3 regions of the Lysinibacillus sp. TE18511 genome follow, and region 2 is predicted to be linked to each of the others. Evidence: riboswitches for the same ligand, from Rfam matches in the RefSeq annotation. Region 2 holds a riboswitch; each other region holds the start of a gene.
What was found. A riboswitch is a leader RNA that binds a small molecule or an ion and turns the genes downstream of it on or off. The one in region 2 is predicted to bind cobalamin.
Positions count from the first base shown of each region.

Region 1: another riboswitch for cobalamin. It lies ahead of ACVWXS_RS15185 (ribonucleotide reductase N-terminal alpha domain-containing protein); the one in region 2 lies ahead of ACVWXS_RS20355 (ABC transporter substrate-binding protein).
Region 3: another riboswitch for cobalamin. It lies ahead of ACVWXS_RS09255 ((2Fe-2S) ferredoxin domain-containing protein); the one in region 2 lies ahead of ACVWXS_RS20355 (ABC transporter substrate-binding protein).

Region 1 is NZ_JBSSFD010000020.1:50,228-54,505, forward strand. It holds partial or broken gene ACVWXS_RS15175 (ribonucleoside-diphosphate reductase subunit alpha) at 1-80, opposite strand, end outside; gene ACVWXS_RS15180 (GIY-YIG nuclease family protein) at 303-1,031, opposite strand; partial or broken gene ACVWXS_RS15185 (ribonucleotide reductase N-terminal alpha domain-containing protein) at 1,173-2,474, opposite strand; cobalamin riboswitch at 2,638-2,825, opposite strand; gene ACVWXS_RS15190 (hypothetical protein) at 2,936-3,619, opposite strand; gene ACVWXS_RS15195 (ECF transporter S component) at 3,616-4,113, opposite strand; gene ACVWXS_RS15200 (hypothetical protein) at 4,037-4,278, opposite strand, start outside.
Region 2 is NZ_JBSSFD010000037.1:12,747-17,024, forward strand. It holds gene ACVWXS_RS20350 (GTP-binding protein) at 1-620, opposite strand, end outside; cobalamin riboswitch at 946-1,130, shown strand; gene ACVWXS_RS20355 (ABC transporter substrate-binding protein) at 1,502-2,497, shown strand; gene ACVWXS_RS20360 (precorrin-3B methylase) at 2,551-3,213, shown strand; gene ACVWXS_RS20365 (S9 family peptidase) at 3,594-4,278, shown strand, end outside.
Region 3 is NZ_JBSSFD010000009.1:95,236-99,513, forward strand. It holds gene cbiQ (cobalt ECF transporter T component CbiQ) at 1-288, opposite strand, end outside; gene ACVWXS_RS09245 (energy-coupling factor ABC transporter substrate-binding protein) at 294-566, opposite strand; gene ACVWXS_RS09250 (energy-coupling factor ABC transporter permease) at 568-1,332, opposite strand; cobalamin riboswitch at 1,572-1,756, opposite strand; cobalamin riboswitch at 1,983-2,166, shown strand; gene ACVWXS_RS09255 ((2Fe-2S) ferredoxin domain-containing protein) at 2,308-2,679, shown strand; gene cobJ (precorrin-3B C(17)-methyltransferase) at 2,684-4,278, shown strand, end outside.

The sequences.
Region 1 (4,278 bases), on a different contig from region 2:
TTACGACGCGTAACGATGACATCATCCTCTAGGGTAATTGACTCAAATTCAGTAGCTGACATATTTTGGAATATTTCTGTCCTTTTCTTCAACTAGGTTCGCTAAACCTAATCCGTTCTCTTATGAACTGCTGTATATCACTATACAGAGGAGACTATATCATCATCCTTAGCTCTACCTGTAGGATGCTCCGCTTTTCCCTTTATGAATTATCCCTATATCGGGCCTCGCTTGAGGGGTACTCTACTCGCTTCTTCACTCATGTTTTTCAATGAGCTATGCTTTCGATAGTCGTTAGGCTTTTACTTTTGATTAATAAAAACATGGTCAGGGAAATTTTGAGAGTTCATGCGATACCTCATTGCATGAGTTGAAATACCATAAAACTTTGCTGCCTCAGTAATGGAATCAAAAACTTGATTTCCAACTTTGCATTTATATCCACTAATTTTATGTTCTTTTTTCGGCATTAATCGTTCATATGTTGGAAAGTTAACCGAATTTAATCTGTAATTTATTGTGCTAATTCCAATACTCAATTTTTTTGAAGCAATTGTAACTGAATCATACTGCACACCATCAATTACTACTCGTTTAGAATTGGCTTTTTTCACTGAATCTATCATTTTCTTCGTTTTAGCTTTTCCAAATTGATGATTTCCTTCTCCAGTCATTTGCTCAATTCTTTGTTTTCTAATTGCTTCTTTATTTGGATGAAAAGTGAAAACATCTCCACCAATAGAAGTTAGTTTAATATTGTAAAATTCAGTAGAATTAACAACATCAAAATAATTTAAATAAAACTCTTCTAATTGATTCAATTCTTCATCGGAATACGCATTACAAATTATTTTTCTCTCAAAATTTTCTTTACCATATTTTTTTATGGCTCTCTTTAAATATACTCCTGATCCTAAATAATTTTCCCAGTTATTTATACGATCATAAATACATTTTCCAATATACTTTTTGCCATTTACTTTATTTATTGTTACATATATGAACCCATATGCTTTAGAAATATCGATCACCCCTAAAACAGAATATTTGTTCTATTATATGAAACATAGTATATTTAATCAAAAGATTTAGCACGGTGGGTTATCACATTGTGACTTTCCCCGTTTAACGGAGTTTTCGACAACCATTTCTGATTGAAGGTGCTACTATTAACACAAATTACTTGAGTAAACCATCCCTTCATGCTTATTCGGATTCATACGATTTACTTCATCACGATAAAACATAAACGGCACGCCCGTTTCAAGCTGTGAGCGCATAATACGTTTCATAATATCGATCGCTGGTACGACTTCACGGCTTAATAAAGGATTGGCAATACATTCTGCATATTTTGTACGGAAGGAGCCGTCACCTTTTTTCTCATCATAGAAATCTTCTAATGAGAAGCCCATGACCTCTCGCACTTCATGTGGGTCAAATAAATGCCATTCCCCACGTGCCTCAACTGTCTCCATAAATAAATCCGGTAAGCATAATCCTGTGAAAATATCATGGGCACGCAAACGCTCATCCCCATTGTTTAAACGTAAATCTAAAAACGTAAAGACGTCCTTATGCCAAACATCTAAATAGACCGCAATAGCTCCTTGGCGTTGACCAAGCTGATCGACTGAAACTGCCGTATTATTAAGCTGTTTAATCCAAGGTAATACGCCACTTGATGCACCTTTAAAACCTTTAATAGATGAGCCTCGGCTACGAATTTTGCCCATATAAACGCCAATACCACCGCCGTACTTCGATAATGTTGCGACATCTGTATTCGTGTCATAAATACTTTGTAAACTATCATCGACTGTATCGATAAAGCAGCTAGATAACTGGCCATGCGTTTTACCTGCATTCGATAATGTCGGAGTGGCTACAGTCATATATAAATTACTCATCGCCCAATAAGACTCTCGCACCTTTTGTAAACGATTTTCTGTTTCATCCTGCATCAATGTCATCGCAATGACCATCCAACGTTCCTGTGGTAACTCTACAGGTGTTTTCGTATAATCACGTACAACATAACGGTCCATCAATGTTTTTAAGCCAATATATGTAAATAACTCATCTCGACTTTGTTCTAAATATGTAGCAAGTTCCTGAAGCTCCTGCTTACTATATTTTGTTGTTAAACTTTCATGATACAAACCAGCCTCTGTATAGCGTGCTAATTGTGCTGGGAACACCTGATAAACATCTTTTACTGAAACACCGCGACGCATTGCAAACTGGTCATATAATTTTTCTAAATAAATTTGCGCTGCAACAAATGTCCAATATGGCTCCTCTTCATCAATTAGGCTAAGCGTTTGTAAAATCATCGCATCCGCCCATGCCTCAAATGTGGCATCGTCATTTTTTCGTAGCCATCGATCCGATAACCTTACAAAACTTTCAAGTTCATCCTCCGTGTAACTTTTCTTTAGCTTAGCAATTTGCTGTTCGATTTGAATTGTCATATACACATACTCTCCCTTTCTTTCTCCAGACAACACAAAAAGCGATCACGCATCCTCTATCGGTTGCGTGATCGCTGTAAAATCGGAAATGGAAATGAAGGACATGCACACACAGAAGTGAACAAATCTCTCGCCTCCACTTCTCAATCCCCGAAGAATGTGTCGCTGTCTTGAACAAATCGGCAGGTCTCCTGGCTCATGCTTCCTCCAAATGATCACCTTCCCATTGTTAACAGTGGCCTCTTCATCATTTGTCAGCACTTACAGTTGCGGGGACAGCTTCGGCATAAGATGACTCTTTTTCCGAATTCCCTTTTAAACCACATTGGTACCGCTCGTCCAAAATACTATATATTGTGTTTTAACTCCTAAACAAATCTAACATATTGTGTTTATTGTTGCAATAGGTGTTTTGCCCCTTGATTTTTTTTACGCACTACTTTTTCTCGAAGCAAGCCCAATTACAATGCAGTTTTACGTAGTTTCTCAAAATTTCTAAGAAAGATTTTTTGTGCCAGCTGCTCTTTTTCTGGATGTATTCCGAGTAAAATGACTGCACATGGACCAGCCGTTTTCTCAACATTTAACGAACTTTTGACCTGTTGATTACCAAAAAGACGGGTAAATTCTGCTTGCAAACCTTTTGATCCAACTGGCCAAACTTGCTGTACAATTTCCTCTTTCCATGCCTGAAAAATAGGCTGTAGCTGGGCAACATCCTCAGGCTGTGCAAGGACTTCATTGCCAACAAGCGGCAGTCCATATGTATACCAAATTAGCTGTTCATGCTTATATGGTGTGCGTTGCTGCTGTTCACCAAGCATCGTTATGGACAAACCAGATTGTACAGTCGGCATATTGGACTCAGTGCTACCGTCTATTTGTGGACAAATAAGACCAGCTTCATCAAAAACTTGTTGAATACCCGCCACATAACGAGACCATGCCGCATCCCCTGAAAAATTAGCGAGTAGGACATGTGTAGGTAAAGCATTTGCGGCAAGCTGCTCTAAAAAAGTAACACGTGCTGTCAAGTATGCCGTGAGTTGATCTGAGGCAGACACAACATCTTGTGTCTTTTCACCAATGGCTGCGGCATTATCTGTTGTAGCAATCAGCTCACCTACTTTTATGGCATTTCTCAATGTAATCGCCCTGCCTTACGCACAAATACTTTAGATAAAATTGGCATTACAACTGCAACGATGACTAAATTAATTAGTGTTGCCAACGGAAGACTAGTAAGAGATGCCCAATAAAATGCCGGACTAATGATAAAGTAAAACGGTAATGGTGCCACAACGCCATTTAAAATCAGTGCCACAGGCCATTTCCAGAAATGCATTCCTTTTTTATGCATCACTCCGAAGATCCATACAACGATAAACATCTCTACTGCGATAATAATATGGAGTGGTCCAAGTAGGAAGCCAGAAGTTAAGGCCGTAATAAAATGCCCAATTGCCCCTGCAACCCCAGCCAATACCGGAGATAAAAATACAACGCTCAAAAATGCAGGAGCAGCGTCCAGCGCAGCAGTTGTAATAAATGGTGTTGGAATTTTAATAACTGCCCCAACTGCACAAATTGCCGCTACCATGGCAACGAGTGTCAATTTCATTAATCTTTGTCGATCCATTCCCTTCCCTCTTTTCTTTTATACTTTGTTCATCATAGCGTGAGGTTGATTTCCGTTCCGGCTGGGCGCTTTGTTGCTGACGCTTCGCTTTCGCGCAGATAAAACATTTGCCGCTGACGCTTCGCTTTCGCGCAGATAAAACATTTGCCGCTGACGCTTCGCTTT
Region 2 (4,278 bases):
AAAAAGGCCTTTTCCTGTTTAATCATCGCTTGTATATGAGTAAGGCAGTTAACGCTATCCAACGTCTCGTTAAGAAAAGCATCGAGAAGCTGCTCATCACGCTCAGCAAGCCACTCCATCATGTGATTGGAAACATATTCAGTACGGAGCGGTTCATCTACTAATAGTACATCCTTAGAGCAATCTTTTTGAAGCTGTGTCATAACGGCTTCGATATCTGCACCTTCACGATCTATTTTGTTGATAAAGAAGAAGGTAGGGACATGATACTTGCGTAAAAGTTGCCACACGGTTTCAGTATGACCTTGTACTCCTTCGACCGCACTAATAACAATGATGGCATAATCCATAACACGAATAGCACGTTCCATTTCTGGCGAAAAATCGACGTGCCCAGGTGTATCGATTAACGTATATGTATCGTTTCCAATCGTCATGCGACCTTGTTCCGCAAAAATAGTAATGCCTCGCTGACGCTCTAGTTCGTGATTATCTAGAAATGTATCTCGATGATCAACTCGACCACGGGCTTGAATACTGTTTGTATGGAATAGTAACTGCTCAGAAAATGTTGTTTTTCCTGCATCAACGTGAGCGAGTACACCAATTGTTTTATGCATAAAAAATCCTCGTTTCTATTTTTCGTCCATTATCATTGTAACAGAAATAAAATAAAGTAAAGACTACTAATCAGTGGGGGTTTCGTCACCTCAACTGGATAGAGAAACACCCTGTTGCCCCAAAGCAATCGGGCATTTCCGGGCTGTTAATCTCCCGCTAAACTTCTTGGCTAACTGCTAGTTATGTGGGATAAAAATATTTCATGTAAAATAGTTAGTGTTTATGTCGAAATAGTGCTACTATATTCATAACAATTATTTTTTGATTTTTTCGAGAGATTGCGAACATAAATTTCTTCTGCTAGTCTAGCAATAACATTCATAACAAAATAATAGATGTGTTGGTGCAAATGATTTGTCATTTGCTTAAAAGGGAAATCGGTGCGAATCCGATGCTGTCCCGCAACTGTAAATGGGGAGTCTATACAAGATGCCACTGTAGCCATGCTATGGGAAGGGGTATAGATGATGAACCTAAGCCAGGATACCTGCCAATATGTAATCTTTGCTTAAACCACGAGGATGGGGCTAGTGAATAGGTTGTAAAACCCATCTTTCACTATGCGAACCTCTTGGAAACAAGGGGTTTTTTTTATGCCCTTTTTACCTTATGTTCAGCGAATGTGGATTCGGTAAGGAGTTCTTAGGGGATGTTAGCCTAAAACCATCACATCCATGCGATAACGGCTAACTGACCTGCATCGGTAAAAACGCCACGTCCTGTGGCATTACCGAAATGACCGACATCGTGTTGGCCCTCGTGCAGGCCTAAGCACAAAGCCGAATCCGGACGCAATTATGCCGAGGTATAATTGATCATTCAGTAGCGAGGAAGTCAAGCGATTTCTTTCTATATATTTAACATCAAAGGAGACGAGGACATGAAGAAATGGAAAAGATTGTGGCTTGTCTTTGCGATAGCATTGATCGCTATACTTAGCGCGTGTAATGCAAAGGACAAACCAGAATCGGCTGCACAAGGGGAGAAGGTAGAGCCTTCACAAGCTGAAAAGACAGAGATAACGATTGAAAATAATGGAACAACACAAGTATATAAGGAAGCACCAAAAAAAGCGATTAGCTTAAATCAACATGTAACAGAAATTATGTTAGCGTTAGGCTTAGAAGATTCAATGGTAGGTACCGCCTATTTAGATGACAATATTTACGAGCCCTTACAAGCTGCCTACGATAAAGTGCCTGTGTTAGCTAAACAGTATCCTTCAAAGGAACAGGTTATTGATGCAGAAGCAGACTTTTTATACGGAGGTTGGAAAAGCGCCTTTGGAGAGAAAGGTGTTGGTACACAGGAAGAGCTTGAGGCATTAGGGATTCACACTTATTTACATACAGCCTCAAGTATGACGAAACCAACTTTAGAAGATATTTTCACAGATATCCGAAATATCGCAAAAATATTCCGTGTTGAAGATCGTGGAGATGCTTTAATTGCACAAATGACCAAAGATGTAGAGGCTGTACGTACAAAATTACCACAAAATGGGGAAGAACTGCGTGTATTAGTGTTTGATAGTGGTGATAAAGATGTCCTTACTGCTGGACAAAACTTTATGAATGAGCTTGTGACGATTGCTGGTGGTAAAAATATTTTTGGCGATGTGGAATCAGGATGGACTACGGTATCAAAAGAAGATGCAATAGAGCGTAATCCAGAAGTCGTTGTTGTTGTTGATTATGGAGAAACAACGGCGGAACAAAAAATTAATTTCTTAAAAAATGATCCTGCCTTAAAAGAAATAGAAGCCGTTAAAAATGAACGCTTTGTGATCTTACCACTTTCTGCTGCATCTGAAGGGGTTCGTGCTGCAGAAGCTATTCAAATTTTAGCAAAAGGCTTCTATCCTGAAAACTTTTAGACAAAATAAGGAGCTAGCGACTTGCTAGTTCTTTTTTATAAGGAGAGTTATAAATGAATGCATTTTGTAAAAATATACCGGACAAAACATTTGAAAAGCTAAATCATAATGGAGAGTTTACATGTCTTGCAGTTAGCCCAGGTATTATTAATAAGCATTATACCCCTGCACAATTTCAAACAATTGCAAAGGTTGTAGGGGAAACTGGTGCAATCAAATACTCCGCCTCTTACAGTATATTAGTATCTATTCCGACAGTAGATGTAGCAGATACAACTAAGGAGCTACAAGACGCTGGTCTGTATGTAACAACAAAGAAAGGACCAATTGTTGCGATGAAGGCCTGTGATTTCTGTGATGGTGATAAGATGGAGGCAGCACCGATTACTCAACAGCTATATCATTCATTAGAAGGAATAGCGGTCCCTACAAGATTACGTTTAAACGTAAATGGCTGTGCCTCTGCCTGCTACAATCCAGTATATGATGATATTGGCCTTGTTTATCAAAAAGATAGCTTTGATGTCTATTTAGGGGCGGTGCCAATGGGGGCAAAAGCACAAGCTGGGACGCTATTTGCTAAAAGGGTGGCAGTTGACCGTATTGAAAGTTTTCTTCATGAAATCATTCGACTCTATAATGAGCATGCTCGTCCGAATGAACCTTTTTATAAATTTTATCGTAGAACAAATTCTGCTGATTATTGGAAAATGTAAAAAAAGTGATGTTAAAACACACTTTTTTGAGTTTTGGACCATCCTTTTGTTACTTCTATTGGAATATTCGAGCCAACTTTCATGGTATTTTTGACAATAATCCAGCACCAATATGTTAATCTCCTCGTGAAGCTATTTCTCACGTCTTAGTAATAGGAGACCGTTTAGGTAAAAATTTCTTATTTTGAAATAAATTATATCTGTAGCTCTTTGTAATTATTGCGAAGCAGCTACTTTTTTTTCAGTGTATGTTTTTAAACATCTCATATAAGTAATAACGCGGCCAAATTTAAAAATTTTCTGTTTATAAGCAGGAATAATACTTAGGGCGTCGAAATATTGTACTATGTAATGCAATTAACAAAAAGGGGCGGGAAAATATGACATCCAAACAAGGGATTAAACCGGAAGATCTATATCAATTAAAATCAGTGGCAGATCCACAAGTATCACCTGATGGAACAGAGGTTGTATATGTGGAGACTCATATCAACGACAAGAAAAAAGACTATGTGTCTAATTTATATTACATAAACTTGGATGAAAAAATTCCTCAACAATGGACATTTGGTGAAGATAAAACAAATTCACCTATTTGGTCTCCAGATGGCAGTAAAATCGCGTTTGTGTCAACGAGAAATGGCAAGCCACAAATTTTTGTGCTTTCTAAAACGGGCGGAGAGGCGAAGCAAATTACTCATTGTAAAAACGGTGCGACATCACCTATTTGGTCGCCGTGTGGCAAGAAATTAGCCTTCTCTGTAAAGCTTGGTAAAAATGAAAGCATTGATGATAAAGCTGAACCTGATAAGAAAGAAGACAAAGAACTAAAACCACTTGAAATCGAAAAGATGAAACATAAGTCAGATGCAGCTGGATTTCTGGATATGGAGCAATTTACTCAAATTGCAATCGTCAATCTTGAATCTGGGGAATTAGAGCTGATGACGGAAGGAAAAGATCATTTCCAGCTTGGTACATGGTCTCCAAATGGAAAATATCTTTCTTACAGTGCAGACTTAACAGAGGATCTAGATTTTTCATTCATGAGTGATATTTACTTAT
Region 3 (4,278 bases), on a different contig from region 2:
AATATGTGTAGGGAGAGTGCTTGTTGATGGGGCTATAGAAATTAATATTGATAGTAAACTAGAAAGTAAAAAAAATCCCGGTAGTAATAGCAGTTTTGCATAATATTTAACTGGGATTTTTGCGCTTAAAATGGTAAAAGCACTCATTACAATAAATGTAATGAGTGAAATTCGTTCATCTCTCATGATAAGCGACAATAATAGTAGTCCTATGGATAACGTCATTTTTTCTAGCGGATGAACAGACGCTAGCTTATTCAAATAAGCATACTTATCTATGAGTAACATATCGTTTAACCTTCTTTATGTTTGCCGCGCATAAAGCCGATGAAATAGCCGATAAATCCAGCGCCGATAGCAGCTTGTAGAGCGAATAATAAGCTTTCAATTTCACCACTTGGTGGCTCCCAAATGCTTTCAAACCATGGTTCGTAGTCAGCGTTAATTTCACCAATTGCTGCTTCCGCTTGGCCATCAGCACCCTCAAATTCTGCACCCTTTTGGATAAATAGAGGAATGATAGCTAGAAACACAACAATTGCCAAGAGCAGTAAATTTTTTTTCATTTTAGTGTGCCTCCTTAGCTGAGAAAACACGTAATGCTTTTAGTTCGCTCACATTATATTTTTTCAAGAAATTCATAACGATCACTGTTAAAATTCCTTCACTTACCGCGAGCGGAATTTGTGTTATTGCAAAAATACCAGCAAATTTTGTGAATGATGCCATAAACCCTCCTACTTCAGAAGGGAAGGCAAGAGCTAATTGTACAGATGTAACAACATATGTACCTAAGTCACCAAGCATTGCTGCTAAAAAGACAGCTACTGAAAATGATAGCCCCATTTTTTGTGCGCCCTTAAATACAGAGTAAGCAATAATAGGACCAACAATTGCCATGGAAAATGCATTTGCCCCTAATGTTGTAAGCCCACCATGTGCTAAAAGTAAAGCTTGGAATAATAAAACGATTGTCCCGATCACACTCATAGCTAGTGGTCCAAAAAGAACAGTCCCAAGTCCAACTCCTGTCGGATGCGAGCAGCTCCCCGTTACAGAAGGGATTTTTAAGGCTGATAATACAAAGGTGAAGGCACCGGATAAACCTAGTATCATTTTTGTTTCAGGATTTTCATCAATGGTTTTACGAATAGAGCGTAATCCTAAAATAATAAATGGAATCGATAAGACCCACCAAAAAATTGCCCATTCAATCGGCAAAAAGCCCTCCATGATATGCATAGCAAATGCACGATTTGGCACAAATAAAAATGCCAGCAAGAAATAACTAAGCTTCCAAGGTGAGAATTTCAAAATCTCTCCTCCTAACATTATATTTTTCGAATGTAGCGTGCGAACGATATCAATTTCGCCTTGGCGTAATTGCGTTCGAGGCTTTATTTTCATTCAGGAGGTGTTTTGGCTATATCTGTAAACATCTACCACCATGAGATGGAGTCTCTTCTGAATGAAAATAAAAAGCACTTCTCCGACTTTGGAAAAGTGCATAGCTAAAAGAGGCAAATAAAATTTTAATCTGCTAAGCCGCACACCTATCCTCGTAGGTTGAAACGATCACATATTTTTCGGCAGGTCTCCTGGCTTTAGTTCAACGTTTTATAGGCCTTCCCATCCTTTGGACAGTGACATGATCTATAAAACTCCCTAGTACAGTGGCGGGACCGCGCCGGACTTGAACCGGCTTCCCTTTTAAGCGAAATGGTATACACTTCGCACCGAAAAAGAATGAAGTTGTGAGATTTCACGACAAAGTGTAACATGAATTTCCACATATATGCTATACTTTTTATAAAAATTTTAGAATTAAAGGTCAATGTCGAAAATTCAGATAAATACAGATAAAAATTTCGCGTTTTCTCTGAATTTTTAATAAAAATGTCACAATTTGAGAAAGAAATATTGAAATTTTTAAAAATTAAGATATGATAGAGACAGTTTTCTATTACATAAAAAGTACAATTTCATATAAAACATCAATAAGTGCTTGAATATTTTCGAGATAATAGGGAAATCGGTGAAAATCCGATACAGCCCCCGCTACTGTAATAGCTGATGAAATCGCAAATGCCACTAGTGAAAACTTAGGAAGGCGCGAAAGTAAAAGGATGCTTAAGTCAGGAAACCTGCTTATTGTGATGATGCATGCAAACTTTTCGGAGGGAGAAGTTGAAGCGAGAGCGAGTAGCTGTATATATTCGTTTTTTATTTAGCTTCTACAAAACCTTTACTCTTCGTCTAGAGTAAAGGTTTTTCTTTTTCCTAAAAGCAAATGAGGGGAGAACAACAATGACAACTTGGAATTTAGAGGGGATGAAAACGCATCTTTTTATTTGCAATGGCAGTAGCTGTATGAAAAAAGATGCAGAGGAAATTACACAGGCAATCCGTGATGAAATACAAATGCAAGCGCTTGATCAGGACATACATACGACTAGGACACGCTGTAATGGTAGATGTAAGGATGCATGTGTTGTTATCGCTTATCCTCAGGGGAATTGGTACCGTGTGCCGACTACAGAGCATGCGCGGGCACTCGTACAAGATTTAAATCATGAAGCATTACAAAATGAGCATGTCTTTACATTGCGTGAAGGTTCGTTACAGCGTACAGCACAAACAACAGCCATTAAAGGCATTGAAAAGGTGAAAGAGGGGTAACAAAATGGCGCAAAAAGGAAAGATTTTCGTAGTTGGTTTTGGACCTGGGGATTTTAAACATATTACGACTCGTGCTGTTGAGGCACTTCAACAAAGTGATATGATCATAGGCTATAAAACATATGTTGAGCTTATTCAGGATTTAGTTAGTGCAAAGTCAATTGTTAGTACTGGTATGACAGAAGAAGTTTCACGTGCACAAGAAGCAGTGCGCCAAGCAGAGGCAGGAAGTATCGTATCGGTTATATCGAGCGGTGATGCTGGCGTTTATGGCATGGCAGGCTTAGTATATGAAGTTTTAATTGAGCTAGGCTGGACGGAAGCAACTGGTGTTGAGGTAGAGATTGTTCCAGGTATTTCTGCTATCAATTCATGTGCAAGTTTACTAGGTGCTCCGATTATGCATGACGCCTGTACGATTAGTTTAAGTGACCACTTAACACCTTGGAATTTAATTGCAAAGCGAGTAGAAGCAGCGGCAATGGCTGATTTCGTTATTGCTCTTTATAACCCAAAAAGTGGCCGTCGTACGAGACAAATCGTAGAGGCACAACGAATTTTATTAGAATATCGTTCTCCGGATACACCGGTAGGACTTGTGAAAAGTGCGTATCGTGAACGTCAGGAAATTACGATGACGACTTTAGCAGAAATGCTAGAACATGATATTGGCATGCTAACAACTGTTGTTATCGGGAATTCATCAACGTTCTTCTATGACAATAAAATGATTACGCCACGTGGTTATCAGCGCAAATATACACTCGGCGATGAAAAACAACCGTTACGACCACATCAACGTCTAAAAGAAGAAAATGAACCATGGGCAATGAATCAAGAAACAGGGATGGCTCGTAATGATTTTGCGACAGATCCCAATGCAAATCGTATTAAGCCCAGTTTAGCCATAACATCAGAACCAAAGCCTAAAAAAAAGTCATCACTTGAAATGGCGACATCAGCACTAGCAATGGTGAAGGGAACAAGTGCAGTGAGGGTAACACCGAAGCTTGTTCAACAAAAAATGGAATCCATTTTTGAATTAGCTGTGAGTCCAGGAGTAGCTAATAAGTTCTTTACTCCTCAACAAATGATGACGCTAGCAGAGGTAGTTGGAGAAGAAGGAACGATGGAGTATACACCAGACCATCAAATTCATCTGAAAATTCCGACGACTGATCCTGCAGTGATTACAGCAAAGCTTCGAGAAGTTGGCTTTTTACTAGCACCGATTGGTGACGTGCTATCGTTAAAGGCTTGTGATTTCTGCTATGGAGAAAAGACTGATTCGATTCCTTATGCGGAAGAGATTCAAGAAAAGCTTGGTGGTATGTCGTTACCGAAAACGTTGAATATAGGTTTTAACGGCTGTGGTATGGCATGTTATCGAGCGGTATTTGATGATATTGGTATTGTTTATCGCAAAAGTAAGTTTGATGTTTTTATTGGGGCTAAGCCAGTTGGTCGTACAGCACATGCGGCCCAGCCTGTTGTGGAGGGTTTAGAACCTGAGCAACTTATACCGCTGATCACAGATATTATCGAAGAGTATAAAGCAAATGCACATCCGAATGAACGTTTGTTTAAATACTTTAAGCG